Regions from separate parts of the Caballeronia sp. GAFFF2 genome, predicted to be linked through region 1. Evidence: riboswitches for the same ligand, from Rfam matches in the RefSeq annotation. Region 1 holds a riboswitch; the other holds the start of a gene.
What was found. Region 1 has a riboswitch for cobalamin ahead of cobG (precorrin-3B synthase). Riboswitches for the same ligand answer to the same signal wherever they lie in the genome.
Positions count from the first base shown of each region.

Region 2: it holds a riboswitch for cobalamin, as region 1 does, so the genes downstream of both, NCT04_RS03495 (TonB-dependent receptor domain-containing protein) here and cobG (precorrin-3B synthase) in region 1, are expected to answer to the same signal.

Region 1 covers NZ_JALQDA010000027.1:580,979-589,708, forward strand. Annotated here, with positions in the region: gene NCT04_RS19050 (TerC family protein) at 1-117, shown strand, start outside; gene NCT04_RS19055 (hypothetical protein) at 137-364, opposite strand; gene NCT04_RS19060 (DUF4186 domain-containing protein) at 456-854, opposite strand; gene cobM (precorrin-4 C(11)-methyltransferase) at 861-1,586, opposite strand; gene NCT04_RS19070 (cobalt-precorrin-6A reductase) at 1,583-2,314, opposite strand; gene NCT04_RS19075 (cobalt-precorrin-5B (C(1))-methyltransferase) at 2,311-3,399, opposite strand; gene cbiE (precorrin-6y C5,15-methyltransferase (decarboxylating) subunit CbiE) at 3,424-4,626, opposite strand; cobalamin riboswitch at 4,707-4,906, shown strand; gene cobG (precorrin-3B synthase) at 5,010-6,239, shown strand; gene NCT04_RS19090 (precorrin-8X methylmutase) at 6,232-6,858, shown strand; gene NCT04_RS19095 (precorrin-2 C(20)-methyltransferase) at 6,858-7,583, shown strand; gene cobJ (precorrin-3B C(17)-methyltransferase) at 7,571-8,730, shown strand, end outside.
Region 2 covers NZ_JALQDA010000006.1:198,173-206,902, reverse strand. Annotated here, with positions in the region: gene cobT (nicotinate-nucleotide--dimethylbenzimidazole phosphoribosyltransferase) at 1-498, opposite strand, end outside; gene NCT04_RS03505 (ABC transporter ATP-binding protein) at 509-1,291, opposite strand; gene NCT04_RS03500 (FecCD family ABC transporter permease) at 1,288-2,286, opposite strand; gene NCT04_RS03495 (TonB-dependent receptor domain-containing protein) at 2,313-4,190, opposite strand; cobalamin riboswitch at 4,277-4,600, opposite strand; gene NCT04_RS03490 (ATPase) at 4,837-5,223, shown strand; gene NCT04_RS03485 (cell division protein ZapA) at 5,220-5,534, shown strand; RNA gene ssrS (6S RNA) at 5,657-5,839, shown strand; gene NCT04_RS03475 (EVE domain-containing protein) at 5,917-6,375, shown strand; gene NCT04_RS03470 (SIMPL domain-containing protein) at 6,469-7,200, shown strand; gene lgt (prolipoprotein diacylglyceryl transferase) at 7,228-8,124, opposite strand; gene NCT04_RS03460 (LysR family transcriptional regulator) at 8,162-8,730, opposite strand, start outside.

The sequences.
Region 1 (8,730 bases):
GGCTCGCACGTGCCGAAAGGCTATATCTATGCGGCGATGGCGTTCTCCGCGCTCGTCGAAGCGCTCAACATGCTGGCGCGGCGGGCGAAGCGGAAGTCCGATCCGGCTCGGAATTGACGCGTCGAGAACTGATGCATCAGCTCGTGTAGCCGTCGCGGATCAGGCGGCATAGAACCGGCGCCATCGCGGGCTCCTCGGGTTCGCCTCGGTCGACCCATGCGGCGAATGCCTTCACGTCGTCGGTGAATGGCGGTTCGCCGCGCGCCTTGCGGATGACGTTGTGCGCGCTCAGCAAAGCTTTCGCGGGCGCCACGATCGATGCGATGAGCGGCCCCTTCGCCGGGCCGAAGTCGAAATTGTCCATGCCGTGCTTATCGGCATTGGCGATGGAGACTTGAGGCTCAGCAGGTCTGGTGGCGTCGCGCTTGCACGGCGGGGGCGTTATGAGCCGCACCTCAAAACGGCAACTCGCCCTGCCGCTTTTCAACAACCGCGATCTCCGGCAACGGCTGCGCGCGCAGCCAGCTATCGATCGCGTCGACGACATGCCGACGTTCGGTTTCATCGAGTACCTTGCCCGCCGCAATGTCGTGCCATTTCGCCAGACAACCGCGACAGCACGTCGCCGTCGCGTGCTGCGCGATGAACACCGGATGCCCGCGAAACGGCGTCTGCTTGCCATCGTTGAGCGGCGCTTGCGGCGCAAGGCGCTTCGTAATCAGCTCATGCGCCTGCGCGACGACCGCTTCCACGCCGCGTTCGCGCAGATAGCGCCCTTCCCGCACACCCAACGCGAAACGCCTGCGAAACGCGGATTTCGCGAGCGCGGCGAAGACGGCGTCGAGATCGCGCATCGACCTTCATTCCTTGCCGTAGAGCGTGGAATCGGCGAAACCCTGGGCGTCGAGCACACGGCCCACGAGAATCAGCGCCGTGCGTTGCAAACGCACTGCCCGCACCTTCACCGCGATATCCGCAAGCGTGCCTTCCACGCGCGTTTCATCCGGCCAACTCGCGCGAAACACCACGGCGACAGGACAATCCGCGCCGTAATGCGGCAGCAGATCGTCGACGATACGCTCGATATGCCGCACGCCAAGATGAATGGCGAGCGTCGCACGATGACGCGCCAGATCCGCGAGCGATTCGCCTTCGGGCATCGACGTTTTCGCGGCATAGCGCGTGAGAATCACGGTCTGCGAGATGCCCGGCAAGGTGAGTTCGCGTTTGAGCGCCGCCGCCGATGCCGCCGTCGCCGTCACGCCCGGCACGATCTCATAAGGAATCGCGAGCGTATCGAGACGGCGCATCTGCTCGCCTGTCGCGCCGTAAAGCGAAGGGTCGCCGGAATGCACGCGCGCCACGTCTTCTCCCCGCGCGTGCGCGTTTTCGAGCAACGCGACGATCGCATCGAGATCGAGTTCCGCCGTGTTCACGACACGCGTCGCCCGATGCCCGCTCAACACTTCGTCGGGCACGAGCGAGCCCGCATACAGAATCACCGGACACGAGCGGATGAGCCGCTGGCCCTTCACGGTGATGAGTTCCGGGTCGCCCGGTCCGGCGCCGATGAAATAGACGGTCATGGAAGAGGAAGTTCGGTTGTGAGTGCATCGAGCGCGCTTGCCGGATCGTCGAATGCGCGATCGGCTTCGGGAAGCGCGGGCCGCGCAAGCATCACGACGGGCAAGCCGCGTTCGCGCGCCACCGCGAGCTTCGCTTCGGTCGCGCGGCCGCCGCTGTTCTTGCTGACGACGACATCGATACGCGCCACATCGAACAACGCGCGCTCGCCTTCGATACTGAACGGCCCGCGCGCATCGACGATCCGCGCACGCGCGTTGCCTTCGTGCGGGTCGAGACAACGGATCGTCCAGAATTGCGACGCGGGTATCTCGTCAAGATGCGCAAGCGGCTCGCGTCCGAGCGTGAGTAACGGCTTTTCATAGGCCGCGATTGCATCGACGACGCCTGGCCAATCGCGCGCCTCGCGCCAGACGTCGCCCGTTCGCGGCTGCCATGCCGGACGACGCACGGCCCACAAGCGCACGCCAACGAGCGTACATGCTTCGCGTGCATGACGGCTCATCTGCGCGGCGTAGGGATGCGTGGCATCGAGCACGAGCGCGATGTCTTCTTCACGCAGATACGTTGCCAGACCCGCCACGCCGCCAAAACCGCCGACGCGAACCTCACATGCTAGATCCGTCGGCACACGCGCGAGCCCCGCGAGACTGTAGACATGCGACGTGCCGAGCCTGCGCGCGACGACGAGCGCGTCGCCGGTGCCGCCGAGCAATAGCACGCGCTTCATTGCGCGCTCCCGACGATCTGCCCTTGCCTGTCGATGGCGAAAGTCTCCACGACGATGCCTTGCGGCACGACGTCGAGCGCCACTTCGCGGGCTCGCGCGCAGACGATATCGCCGAGCGCGATGCCTTCGCCGCGCGCCAGCTTAAGCGCTTCCTGACTCGTGTTGGCCATGCGAATCGCGTGCTGCAACGCGATGCTCGCGCCAGCATCGGCGGCCCAAGTGGCGAGAAGCGGCAAGTCGATACTCGACGTGCGGCTGTGCAGATCCATATGTCCCGCCGCAAGCTTGCTGAGTTTGCCGAAGCCGCCGCAAACACTGAGTTTTTCGACCGGCGCGCGGCGCAAGTGCTTCAAAACCGCGCCCGCGAAATCGCCCATTTCGATGAGCGCCATATCCGGCAAGCCGTAACGCGCGCGCATGGCGTCCTCGCTCTGATTGCCGGTGCACGCCGCGATATGTTTTACGCCGTTGGCGCGCGCGACATCGATCCCCTGATGGATCGACGCGATATAAGCCGCACACGAAAACGGCCGGACGATGCCGGTGGTCCCGAGTATCGACAGTCCGCCGATAATGCCGAGCCGCGGATTCATCGTCTTGAGCGCAAGCGCCTCGCCATTCTCCACGCCGATGCTCACGTCGAAACCGCCCGCATAACCCGCTTGCGTGGCGAGTGCGTCGAGATGCTCGCTCATCATTTTGCGAGGAACGGGGTTGATGGCCGGCTCGCCGATCGGCAACGCAAGGCCCGCGCGCGTCACGGTGCCAACGCCCGGCCCCGCATGAAAGCGTACGCCATGCCGCGCCGCAAGCCGCACGCGAGCTATGACGAGCGCGCCATGCGTGACATCGGGATCGTCGCCGGCATCCTTGATGACGCCCGCTTCCGCTGCATCGCCGGCAAGACGGCAGAACGCGAGCGGCATGGTCACGGACTGGCCCTTCGGCAGCACGATCTCCGCGCGCGCGCTCGGCTCGCCGAGCAACAAAAGGCGCGCGGCCGCGAGACTCGTCACGGTCGCGCAGCTTCCCGTCGTGTAGCCGCTTCTGAGCGGCGCGGACTGTTCGGGCGTTTCGTCACGCATCGGGATGGTCATCCGCCGGCGAGCTCATGGCTTCTTCGCGTGCAGAAGCGTGATCGGCAGCGCTTGCCGCCACGTATCGAAACTGCCGAGCGGCTCGGCCCGTGCGATGCCGATCCGCGTCAGCTCGCCGCCATGCTCCGCGCGCCATGCAAAGAGCGCCGCTTCGCTCTGCAAGGTCACGGCGTTGACGATCAGCCGACCGCCCTGCCGCACGCGCGCCCAGCACGCATCGAGGAGACCCGGCACGGTCACGCCGCCGCCGATGAACACGGCATCCGGCGCGCTCAAACCGTCGAGCGCGCCGGGCGCCTCGCCCTTGACGAGTTGCAGCGCAGGCACGCCGAGCGCATCGCGGTTATGTTCGATGAGACGCTGCCGCCCTTCGTTCGCTTCGATGGCAATCGCGCGGCAAGCGGGATGCGCGCGCATCCACTCGATACCGATGGACCCGCAACCCGCGCCGACATCCCACAGCAATTCGCCCGGTTGCGGCGCGAGACGTGCGAGCGTCACGGCGCGTACATCGCGCTTGGTAAGCTGGCCGTCGTGCCGATACGCGTCGTCGGTAAGACCCGGCGTGAGCGATGGCCCCGCGTGGCCCGCATGCGTGCGGCATTCGATCGCCATGAGATTGAGCGCCGCCACGCGCGGCTCGCGCCAGTCGTCCGCACGTTCGTCGAACCGGCGTTCATTCGTGCCGCCCAGATGCTCGAACACCGTCACGCGGCTCGCGCCGAAACCATGCAGCGTGAGAAGCTGCGTGACGGCGGCGGGCGTCGCGCCATCGGCGCTCAGGACGAGCAGACGTCCGCCGCGAAACACATGCGCGAGCAGGGACGCCACCGGCCGCCCGACGAGCGACACGCATTGCGCGTCCTGCAACGGCCAGCCCAAGCGCGCCGCCGCCAGCGACAGCGACGAAGGCGCGGGCATGACGCGCATTTCTTCCGTGGATAATTCGCGCGCAAGCGTGGCGCCGACGCCGAAGAACATGGGGTCGCCGCTCGCAAGCACGCATGTTTGGACGCCGCGCTCGGCGAGCACGGCATCGACGGAAAACGGGCTTGGCCATGGCACGCGGCGCGCCGCGATACGCGCCGGCAGAAACGCGAGGTGACGTTCGCCGCCGTGGATCGACCGTGCTTCGAAGAGCGCGCGCCGCGCCTCGCGGCCAAGCCCATGCCAGCCGTCCTCGCCGATACCCACGACGGTCAGCCAGTTCGACATGTGCGGCCTCCTACGGGCGAATTCCGCGTTTGAAGCACCCGCGCAAGGCGGGAAGCGGTCTGATGGTCGATAAAAGCGGGCATAATAGCGCGTTCGTCGGTGCCTGAAGGGTTCGATCGGTATCGAGCCTCATGGCCTAACAGGGAACACAGCAAAACTGTGGCTGCCCCCGCAATTGTACGCAGCGAGTCCGCGCTCCACTGCCACTGGTTTTTACCGGGAAGGCTAGCGCGAATGTCGACCTGCCAGCCAAGAGACCTGCCGACGTAAGCATTCACTGCTATTCAACGCTATTCAACGCAATTGCGCGAAGCCTGCCGGGCGGGGTGTACCGGTTCGCAACTCAAGCGCTTGAGCATACGGTCGAGCTTTTGGAATCGTTCTTGCCGCCTCGGTCTTCGGCCTGTCCCGGCCTCATGCGTATCGTGCCCGCACGCGATGGCGCCCTTGCGCGCGTGCGTCTTGCCGGTGGCGAGTTGCGTCGCGAAGCCGCGCATGCCGTGGCGCACGCCGCCGAGCGCTGCGGTTCCGGCACGATCGAAGTGACCAATCGCGCCAATCTGCAACTGCGCGGCATTCGCGACGACGCCCACGCGGAACTCATCGACATCGTGCTCGCGGCGGGCCTCGGTCCGACCACGGCCGGCGCCGACGATATCCGAAACGTCATGCTGAGCCCGCTTGCGAGCACGGGAACGCGTGCGCTTGCAGCGGATATCGTCGAACGCATGCAGGCCGATGCCGCGTTGCACGCGTTGTCGCCGAAGTTCGCGTTGCAGATCGACGATGGCGAAACGCTTGCGATGCTCGATCATCCGCACGATCTTTGGCTTTCGGCGCTGGACAATGGCGCGCGCTTCGCATTCGGTTTTGCAGGATCGATGCCGCATCGTGAGGAACATGCGCCTGCCTCGGGCGCGATTGCGCGTGACGACGCGAAGCGCTTCATCCTGGCCGTGCTGCAGGCGTTTCTGGCGCTGGCATCGGTGGAAGAACACCGCATGCGCGATGTGCTCGCACGCGTTGGAATTACGGGCTTTCTCCATGCCCTCGACTTCGAAACACAGCACGACGCCGCACTTCAGTCATGGCGTCGCGCGCCTTCCGATGCAACGTTACGACTCGGCGCGCATGCGGACTATGTCGGCGCGCAAGCGCCGCTCGGCCGCCTCGATGCTAATACACTTCACGCAATCGCCGATCTCGCCGAAGAACGCGTCGTGATGACGCCCTGGCAAAGCGTGTTGCTGCCGGACGTGCACGCGAATCGCATGACGCATGTCGTCGATGCCCTTCGCGCGCTTGGCCTCTCCACCGATCCACGCGATCCGTTCGCGCGTCTGATCGCATGCGCGGGTTCTTCGGGCTGCGCGAAAAGCCGTGCCGATACGAAAGCGGACGCGCATCGTTTAGCCGCCTTGCTGCCCGAGCATGCGCACGCGCATCTGAGCGGCTGCGAGCGCTCTTGTGCGGCGGCGCATCCCGTCGAAAACACGCTCGTTGCCGTTGCGCCCGGCCGCTACGACGTGCTTCGAGGCACACACGTGATCGCCCATAACCTCCTCATCGAAGAGGCGGCCGCATGGCTCGCCCGGAGTCATGCCGATGTCTGACTATATCCGCGACGGTGCGGAGATTTACCGGCAATCATTCGCGACGATTCGCGCCGAAGCCGACCTCGCCGCCATTCCCGCCAACCTCGAAAAGCTCGCCGTGCGGCTGATTCATGCGTGCGGCATGATCGATATCGTCGATGACCTGCGCTTCTCGTCCGATGCCGGTATCGCGGGCCGTGAAGCGCTCGTGAGCGGCGCGCCCATTCTCTGCGATGCGCGCATGGTCGCCGAAGGCATCACGCGCGCGCGCCTTCCCGCGAATAATCGCGTGATCTGCACGCTCGGCGATGCCTCCGTGCCGGAACGCGCCCGTGCGATGCACAACACGCGCTCCGCTGCCGCACTCGAACTATGGCGGCCCGATCTTGCGGGTGCGATCGTCGCAATCGGCAATGCGCCCACCGCGCTCTTTCATCTACTCGACATGATCGACGACGGCGCACCGAAGCCCGCGCTCATCCTCGGCTTTCCAGTGGGCTTTATCGGCGCGGCGGAATCGAAAGCCATGCTTGCCGCCGACAGCCGTGGCATTCCTTTCGTCGCGTTGCTCGGACGACGCGGCGGCAGCGCGATGGCGGCGGCCGCCGTGAATGCGCTCGCATCGGAGGCCGAGTGATGAGCGGAAGACTCCATGGTCTGGGCGTCGGTCCGGGCGATCCCGATCTCATCACGGTGAAGGCGTTGAAGCTGCTCAAGGCGGCGCCCGTGGTCGCGTATTTCGTCGCGAAGGGGAAGAAGGGCAACGCGTTCGGAATCATCGAATCTCATCTCGAAGACACGCAGACGCGCTTGCCGCTCGTCTATCCCGTGACGACGGAAGCGCTCGAACCGCCGCTTTGCTACGAGACGATCATCAGCGCGTTCTACGATGAATGCGCGCTCGCCATTGCGGATCATCTCGAAGCCGGCCGCGACGTGGCGGTGATCTGCGAAGGCGATCCGTTCTTCTACGGCTCGTACATGTATCTGCATGATCGCCTTGCCGCGCGCTTCGAGGCAGAAGTCGTGCCCGGCGTCTGTTCGATGCTGGGCGGCGTCGCAGTGCTTGGCGTGCCACTGGTTTATCGTAATCAGAGCCTTGCGGTGCTTTCGGGCGTTCTTTCGGAAGCCGAACTAAAACGAAAGCTGGCGACGAGCGATGCCACCGTCATTATGAAGCTCGGCCGCAACTTCGACAAAGTGCGTCGTGTGCTGGCGGAACTCGGGCTCGACAAACGCGCGTTGTATGTGGAACGCGCGACGATGGCGAATCAACGCATCGTGCCGCTGAACGAAGTCGATCCAATGGCATCGCCCTACTTCTCGCTGTTGGTCGTGCCGGGGACGAAATGGAGCGCATAGACGTAGCGAAGCCGCTTGCCATCGTCGTGCTCGGCAACGGTGCGCTGACTATCGCGCGCAAGATTCAGGCGTGTCGTCCGGGATCGCTCGTTCATGGACTCGCTAGTCGCGTGAACCTGGACGCCTCCTTCGACGACTTCGGCGCGCACGTGCGGGCACTCTACGCGGCAGGCTCGCCAATCGTCGCACTGTGTTCAGCAGGCATCGTAATTCGCGCGCTGGCAGCGTCGCTTGCGGATAAGGGCGCGGAGCCGCCGGTGCTCGCTGTCGCGCAGGACGGCAGCGCGGTCGTGCCGCTGCTCGGCGGCATGAGCGGCGTGAACATGCTTGCGCGTGATATCGGCCAGATGCTCGGTATCGTACCGGCCATCACGACGAGCGGCGAATTACGCTTCGGTCAATGTCTGCTCGCGCCGCCCGAAGGCTACGTACTGGCGGATATCGAACGCGGCAAGCGCTTCGTGTCCGACTTGCTTGGCGGAGCAACGACGCGCTTGGAAGGCCACGCACCGTGGCTCGATCAGGCAGCCCTTCCTCGCGCCGACGATGCGTTGCGCGCCATCCGCATCACGCCCGAAAGCGCCCACGATGAACACAGTCTCGTGATTCATCCACGTTGTGTGATTGCATGGATCGAAGACGACGCGACGAACGGCGAAGTAGCGGAATGCGTACGCAAGGCACTTCAAGCACGAAGCCTCGCGCCGCTCGCACTCGCTGTGCTGGTCGCGCCCACGCACGCAATGACATCGCAACGTCTCGCCGATGCCGCGCAAGCGCTCGACGTGCCATTGCGTTTCAGCGACGCCCCGCCTTTCGATGTTTCGCACAACGGCGACGTTGCATTGCACGTCGCCAACGCGCCCGTCGATGCGCAGGCGATAGGCCGTGCACGCGGCACGTTGACCGTGATCGGTCTCGGTCCCGGCAGCTCCGAAATGATGACGCCCGCCGCGAAAGCCGCGCTCCGTGCCGCAGAAGACGTGCTCGGTTACGAAACCTACGTGCGCATGGCAGGCCCGTTTCGCGCCGATCAACGCGCGCATATGACGGACAATCGCGAAGAGTTGCAGCGCGCGCGACATGCGTTCGAACTGGCAAGCGAGGGACGCAGGGTAGTGGTCGTATCGTCGGGCGATCCGGGCGT
Region 2 (8,730 bases), on a different contig from region 1:
ACCGAGCGCCGCATGATGCCGCACACGCGCCGCGCCGCGCGCGATGCCTTCGAGCGCGGTCTCGCGCGACATCGCCGCTTCCTTCGCGAAGTTGCGCGTGCCGAGGCCGAGCGACAGACGCTCGTAGCCGCTATCGATGGGAATCGGTGTCGCCACGCCCGCATCGACCACTTCGAGCGTCATGCCGACCGAACGCGACAGCGCGTTGATCGCCGCGCCGCCCGCCAGAAAATTCGCGACCATCTGCGCGGTCACTTCTTGCGGATACGGACTCACGCCCTCGGCCGCGATACCGTGATCGCCCGCAAACACGATCATCGCCGGGCGCTCGATGCACGGCTTCGTCGTGCGCTGAATCACGCCCATTTGCAGCGCGAGCGTTTCGAGCCGACCGAGGCTGCCCGGCGGCTTCGTTTTCGTATCGATGATGCGTTGCAGTTCGGCTTCGCGCGAACGGTCTGGCGCGCGGGGCGTAGGCAAGTCGTGAGCGTTTGACATCGGCAATCCTTCAGGTGCGTGCAACGGGAATGGACGGCACAAGCGCTTCGTGCTTGCCATCGCGAATCAAGGCTAGCGGATAGCCGAACGCGGCGCTCGCGCGTTCAGGCGTGAGCACGTCCGCGACGAGACCGGCGTGCGCGCCGCCCCTGCCATCGAGCAAAAGCGCGTGCGTCGAGAAGCGCCGCGCGAGATTGAGATCGTGACACGAGAAAATCACCGTGCGGCCGGACTTGCGCGCGGCGTCGGCCAGTACGTGCAGACAATCGATCTGATGATGCAGGTCCAGATGCGCGAGCGGTTCGTCGAGCAGCAAGAGCGGTGTGTTCTGGCACAGCACGGCGGCGAGCGTCACGCGTTGCCGTTCGCCGCCCGACAATGTCAGGACATCGCGCGAGGCGAACGATAGAAGACCGAGCGCATCGAGCGCGGCATGCGCGGCAGCGCGGTCTTCGGCGCTCTCCCAGCCCCAGCCCGTGACATACGGAAAGCGGTTCAGCAGCACGGTGTCGAGTACGGTCGCGCTGAAGGCATCGTGCGAGCTTTGCGGCATCAGCGAGCGCGCGCGTGCGAGATCCGCCGCGCGCCAGGATGCGAGCGCGCGGCCATCGAGCGATATCGCGCCTTCGGCCGGCTTTGTCAAACCCGCGAGCACGCCAATGAGCGTGGTCTTGCCCGCGCCGTTCGGCCCGGCTATGCACCACATCTCGCCCGCGCCGATACTTTGCGTGAGGTCTTCCACGAGCGTGCACGCGCCCGCGCGCAAGCTGACGTGTTCGATATGCAGGGTCATCGCGGTCTCGCCAGCAGCATCCACAGGAACATCGGCACGCCGACGAGTGCGGTCACCACACCCACCGGCAATTGCGCGGGCGCGATCGCCGTGCGCGCGACGAGATCGGCGCTCATCACCGCGAGGCCGCCTGCCAGCGCCGACGCCGGCACGAGCATGCGCTGATCGTTGCCGAACGCGAGCCGCAATAAATGCGGCACGACGAGCCCAACGAAGCCGATGGTGCCCGCCGTCGTGACAGCCGCCGCTGCCGCAAGCGATGCGACGAGATACACCGACAGCCGCACGCGCGAGACAGGCACGCCGAGCGAACGCGCGGCCGTATCGCCACGCAACAGCACGTTGAGTTGCGGCGCGAGCGGCACGACGACGATCATCGCGACGACGAGCGCGATCAGCGCGGGCCACGGCGTCGCTGCGCCGTTCAGGTCGCCCGTCAGCCAGAAGATCATCCCGCGCAAGCGATTCTCCGGCGCAATACTGAGGATCAACGTGATGAGCGCGCCCCAGCCCGCCGCTATCACGACCCCTGTCAGCAGAAGACGCGGCGAGGCATCGCGATCGCCGTGCCACAGGTCGCGTCGCGCGAGTCCGAGCACCAGCACGATGGATGCGAACGCGCCCGCGCACGCGGCCAGATCGATGCCCCACCACGGCAGCGACGCGAGCATCGCCGTGAGCGCGAAGGTCGCCGCGCCGCCGGATACGCCGAGCACGTACGGCTCGGCCAGTGGATTGCGCAACAGCACTTGCAGCAGCGCGCCGGAAAGCGCGAGCAAGGCGCCCGAAGCGAAACCCGCAAGCGCGCGCGGCAAACGCAAGGTGAGCACGATGTCATCGGCGATATCGGGCGCGGCCGCATGCGCGTGCAGCAACGCCGCGATGGCGCGTGGCAAGGGCAACGCGACGCTGCCGAGCGCGAGCGACACCGCAAACACAAGCAACGCGGCAAGCCCGAGCGCAGCCCAGATGCCTAACGCGCGTTTAGCGTTCATCGCGCGGCGCAGGTCAACGGTGTCGCTCACGACGGGCGCCAGCCGAGCGTGACATAAGCGCCGCGCCTCGGCGTGTTGTACGAATAAGCCAGTTCATAGTTCCGGTCGAAGAGGTTGTCGACACGCGCGCTCACGTACCACGACTTCGTGATGTCATAGCGCGCCGACAGATTCACGACGCCATAGCCCGCGAGCGTCGAATCGTAATCGCTGCGCGCACCGCTCACGATCCACTCGCCACCCACGCGCCAGCTTCCTATCGAGCGATGCGCGCTGAAACTCGCGAAACGCCGCGCACGGCGCGTCAGGTCCTGATTGCCGGTTTCATCGACGGGATTCTGGAACGTCACGCCCGCGCGTAAATCAGTGGCGCCGACATGCCCTGCCCACGATCCCTCGACGCCCTGCACCTTCGCGCGTCCGACGTTCTGCGCGATATAGAAGCCGCTGCCGTCCGATACGTAATCGATCAGATTCGAATAGCGCGTCTGAAACGCCGTCACGCGCAGCACGCCCACTTGGTCCGATGCGTACTGCAGCGCCGCTTCCACCGAATGACTGCGCTCGGGCTGAATGGACGGATTGCCGCTGAACGGATAGTAGAGATCGTCGAAGCTCGGCGCGCGGAACGACGCCGCGTAACTCGCGCTCGCGCGCCAGTGCGTGTCGATGTTGTACGCATAGCCCAGATAGTAGCTGTTCGCGCCGCCGAAATCGGAATACTGGTCGTGGCGCAGATTGGCCTGCACCTCGCTCGGACCGAAGCGTCCCACATAGCCCGCGTACACCGAATTCACGTGACGATCCGGCGCGCTGAACTGATCCGAATCGAGCGTCTGGTCGAGATGCTCGTAACCGAACAGGAGCTTGTGCGCCTCCGTCAGGCGAAAGTCGTTCTGCCACAGATACTGGCGATCCTCGGAATTGAAGCGGCTCGTATAGATGCCGTTCTGCTCGATGTTCGCGCGGTCCTGTCCCTGCGCGACCGTGAAATGCGTGGTCCACTGGTCCGTGATACGGCCGTTCGCAAACACCGATGTCGACCGCACGCGACTGTGCGAATCGTTGAGATCGCCAGGCAAGCCGTAGGCATCGTCGAAACTGTCGATGCCGTTCGACTGATAGAAGCGCACGCCCGCGTCCCATTTGTCGCCGAACTTGTGGCGCAGCGTGGCCGCGACGCTTTCGTTCAGATAACCGTTCGCGTTCGGATTGGCGTTGGGCGCGAGCGCGGGATCGATCGACGAGAAACCATCGGTCTTCTCGCGCGATACGTTGAAGCTGAAGGTCGTGCGGCCTTCGCTATCGAGCGCGCCGGAAACACCCGCCGCTTGTCGCTGCGTGTGATAGCTGCCGTATTCCGTCTCGAAGTAGAAGCGCGGCGGATGCGCCTCGCCGTCTTTCGTGAAGATCTGCACGACGCCGCCGATCGCGCCCGAGCCGTACAGCGCCGACACGTTGCCGTTCACGACTTCGATGCGGTCGATCTGATCCGGCATGATCTGCGCAAGCTGCGCCGAGCCGAGCGATGCGGACTCCACACGCACGCCGTCGATTAAAACGAGCGATTGCGTCGAGGACGCGCCGCGTATGAACGTGCTTGCATTCGCTCCCGGGCCGCCATTGCGCGTCACCTGCACGCCGGGCGCAAGACCGATGACGCCGAGCGCGTCGTAGGCATTGCTATCGGCGATATCCTGGGCGTCGAAGAGCGAAGTCTGCGCGATCGTATCGGCGAGAGGTTGCACGGTGCGCGTCGCGGTCACGACGACGGGCGCGAGCGGCGGTTGCGAGGCTTCGTCCGCGAGCGCTTCATGAGCGAGCAGCCAGGTGTTGAGGGCGACGAGCGCGGCGCGTTCGATCGTTTTGCGTCTGCCCGCGTGTCGGGCAAGTGGCGATACCATGCGTGAAATGTTCCCATGCGTAGGCTGGCGCGACCTCGCTCCCCGCAAGGCCAATGCGCGACGAGCGCGCTCGAATGCGAACAGACGAACGCGCTGAACAGTTGGCCGGTATCCGGGCTGGCGACACACCGTCCCGCCTTCCCACGCATGAAGCGCAGTGGCATCGACACGTTCTTCGCCTTGCCTGCGTCGAGCGGCGGATTCTTGCGAATCAGACAAACTCGCAAGCAAACTCACACGACGGCGCGGCGAAAAACGCGCAAGGGACGACTTGCAACTTGCGTTGCGGTCGCTTACCGTTGCGGGGGCAGCACAGGTTGGCGTGGCCTTGGCGGCGCCGCTTCCTGTTTCCCGTTTGACTGCGCCCGCAAAAGAATGCGGACGCGAGCACCAAAAGTGCGGCAAGTGTAGGAGCGCGATTCAGGACCGTCAAGAAACGACCCTGGCCGATCATCGCAAGACACACGGCTCACGACGAACCCAACTAGAACCCGCCGTCGCAACACATCGGCAGCGCCCGCGCTTTCCACACACGAATGCATCGCGATGCACGCATGATCGCGTGCTGTTACGTCTCGAAACGAGACAATTATCGGAAGCTCCGTTGAACCGCGCTAGAATGCGAGGTCTTTAGAGGACGCAGCACATGCTCAACGAACTCGAATCACTGTCAGGAAATATCGGCCGGCTGATCCAGATCAGCGAGCGGCACAATCAGGCGCGTCTCGCGCTTGAAGCACAAATCGAACAACTGCGTAGCGACTACGCGAACGTGCAGGCAGAGCTCGTGCAAATGCGCGAAGAGCGCGACACGCTCCAAGCCGAACGTGATTCCCTCTCGGCCAAGATCGACGACGCGCAGGTCCGCCTGAACGCGATCCTCGAAAAGTTGCCGCGCGGCAAGTCCGCGAATCATGCCGAGACGGAAAATCAGCTCGATCTCCTCGATGCCCGCTCTCACGATGTGCAAGCCGCGCACGAGCATGCGCACGCGGGAGAGCACAGCGAGCATCATCACGGAGAGAAGGCATGACGACCACGCAGATCGAAGTATCCATTCTCGGCCAGCAATATCGCCTCGCCTGTTCGCCGGAAACCGAAGGCGCGCTGCGTGAAGCGGTGGCACGGGTCGACGCCGAGATGAACAAGGTGCGCAATGCAAGCAACGTGCGCGGGCAAGACCGCATCGCGGTGATGGCCGCGCTTTCACTCGCTTCCGAATTGCTGAGGCTGCAAGAAAGCGTGCGTCATGGCGAGGCCTTCCCCGCCGAGGAAATTCGCCGCACGATGCACTCCATGAACGAACAGCTTGGTGCTGTCATTGCGCAGTATGAAGTGCAGTGACCGAAGTGCCGCGACGCCGCTCCGTGGCGAACGCTAATCGGTCGCGCGATGTCAATCGAAAAAAGAAACTGCGCAATTGGTGTCGAGAGGCTGCATTAGACATTCGATTGGTGTAGAGTGACTACTCCCTGCCTGGTTCGCCAAGGTCATATATTCCTTGAACCAATGCTACATTGGCACGGTTGTGGAAACTTGCAGCACGGGCGCGCGCGTCACTCTGTCTGATGTACCCGAAGTGTTGCTTACTGCGACCAATCTTGAACCCAGGTTCAGGATGCCGGCCTAGCGGCCGAGGTGGGGACCCTACTCCAGCGGCATCGGTTCATACCGATGCCGTTTGCTTTTGTCGAGCCCGTTTTAAAACCCCGTTGCCGAATCCATCATGCGCTACTGGCTGATGAAGTCCGAACCGGACGAAGCGAGCATCGATCATCTCGCGCACGCGCCGAAGAAAACCCTCCCGTGGACGGGCGTGCGCAACTATCAGGCGCGCAACTTCATGCGCGACCAGATGCAAGTCGGCGACGGCGTGCTCTTCTATCATTCGAGTTGCCCGGAGCCGGGCATTGCGGGCATCGCCAAAGTCTGTTCGACGGCCTATCCCGATCCCACTCAGTTCGACGCCAAAAGCCCGTACTTCGACGCCAAGTCCGTGCAGGCGACGCCGCGCTGGATGCTCGTCGATGTGCGTTTCGTCAAGAAGACGCCGTTGATTCCGCTCGCGACATTGCGCGAACACGCGGAACTCGCCGACATGCAAGTGCTGGCGCGCGGTAATCGGCTGTCGATCACGCCCGTGACCGAGGCGCAGTGGCGCTTCATAACCGAGCGTCTGGTCTAGGGCGCGCGAATCGTTCAAGGGAACTAAGGGAACGAACGAAGCGCCTAAGTGCGGTCGCGAATCACGCGATGCTCTTGCACTCGGAGTCCTTGAATGATCGACAAGAAAACCGCCGCCGCCCTCGCCTTCGTCGCGATGTCGAGCGCCGCGCTCACGCTTCCGCTTTCGGCCGCCGCTCAGACGGTAATCACCAATCCGCAGCCATCCGGCGTGCTCTCGCTATCCGCGCAAGCCAGCGCGCAAGTGCCGCAAGATGTCGTCAACATCACGCTGTTCTACGAGCAGGAAGCGGCCGATCCATCGTCGCTCACCACCACGCTCAATCAGCGCGCCGAAGCCGCATTGCGCGAAGCAAAAGGCGTCGACAACGTGACCGCGAAAAGCGGCTCGTTCACGGTTTATCCGAGCACGGATCGCGACGGCAAGATCTCCGCGTGGCGCGGCCGCACGGAGGTCGTGCTGGAATCGCATGACTTCGCGGCGGCGTCCAAGCTCGCGGGCAAGATGAGTAACGCCATGCAAGTCGGCAGCGTCGCGTTCTCGCTGTCGCCCGAAGCGCAGCGCGCCGCCGAGCAGAAGCTCTCGACGCAGGCCATCGAGTCGTTCCGCAAGGAAGCGCAGGCCACGAGCCAGGCGTTCGGCTACGCCAACTTCACGATCCGCGAAGTGAACGTGGGCCACAGCGGCGCGGGTCCGCGCCCGGTGATGATGATGCAGGCCCGCTCGCTTGGCGCGGACGCGAAGGTCGGCGCGCCGATGGCGCTCGAAGCCGGCACGACGACGGTGACCGTCGACGTGTCGGGTTCGGTGCAAATGGGGCGATAACTGCTGTGCCGGAGAACGCGGCGTGATTTACGCCGCGTTGCCGGACACGCGTTTCTGACGTTTGTACGCCCACACCATCATGACGATGCCCGCGACGATCATTGGCAGCGAGAGCCATTGGCCCATCGAAAAGCCGAGCGCGAGGAGTCCGAGATAATCATCCGGCTCGCGCGCGAATTCCACCGTGAAGCGCGCAATCCCATAACCGATCAGAAACAACGCCGACACTGCGCCCACCGGCCGCGGTTTGCGCGCGAAGAGGTAGATCACCGCAAACAGCACGAGCCCTTCCAGCGCGATTTCATACAACTGCGACGGATGGCGCGGCAGCATGTGATAGCGCGAGAAAATCTCCGAGAGATTGTATTGCGCATCGAGCTGCGGATGCTTCGCGAGCCAAATGGCGTCGTCGTTGGTGGAGTTTTGGAAGAGCATGGCCCAGGGCGCGGCCGGATCGGTCACGCGGCCCCACAACTCACCGTTGATGAAGTTGCCGAGACGCCCCGCCGCCAGTCCGAGCGGCACCATCGGCGCGACAAAATCCGTCACTTGCAGCCACGTGCGCTTGCGCTGAAACGCGAACAGGACCATCGCGAGCGTCACGCCGAGAAAGCCGCCGTGAAACGACATGCCGCCTTCCCACACCTTGAAGATATCGAGCGGATGCGCGAAGTAATAACTCGCCTTGTAGAACACCACATAGCCAATGCGGCCGCCGAGAATCGTCCCGAGCACGCCGTAAAACAGCATGTCGTCGATGTCCTTGACGGTCCAGCCTTGCGCGGCGACATGCGGCAAGCGCAGACGCAATCTGCCGATGGCAATGGCCGAAATGAACGCAACGAGATACATGAGGCCGTACCAGCGCACGGCGAGCGGTCCGAGATGGATCGCGACGGGATCGAAATTGGGATGTATGAGCATCGTGTAATGGAAGAGCCAGGCGAACTTCAAAGGCGAATCATACGGCAACGACGGCAGCAGCCTGCGCGCGCACGATCTCGATGAGCCGGCTCAACACCGGACTCACTTCGGCCGCGCGCCACACGAGCCCGGTTTCGACCACGGGCCCCGGTTCCCGCAACGGGCGATACACCACGCCCGTGCGCCGCAGATGCCGCACCGACTGCGGCACGAGCGCGACGCCCATGCCGGCGGACACGAGGCTCACGATGGTCTGCATCTGTATCGCCTCTTGTCCGATGCGCGGCGTCAAACCGGCCGCGCCGTAGCAGCCCATAATGATGTCATACAAACCCGGCGCGAGACGCCTTGGAAAGACGACGAGCGGCGCGCTGGCCAAGTCGTGCAGATCGACGGGCGTCTCGGTCCATTCGGCGGCGCCCTGCCCGAGTTCCTGCGCGGCATCCGTCGACATGGCGATGACGAGCGGCTCGCGCGCAATCGGCAGATACGAAAGCGTCATGGCGTGACGCGGCGGCAGCGGCGGAATCACGAGACCGGCATCGATACGGCCGGCCACGAGTTCGTCTATCTGAACATCGCTGGTGGCTTCCGTGAGTTGCAGAC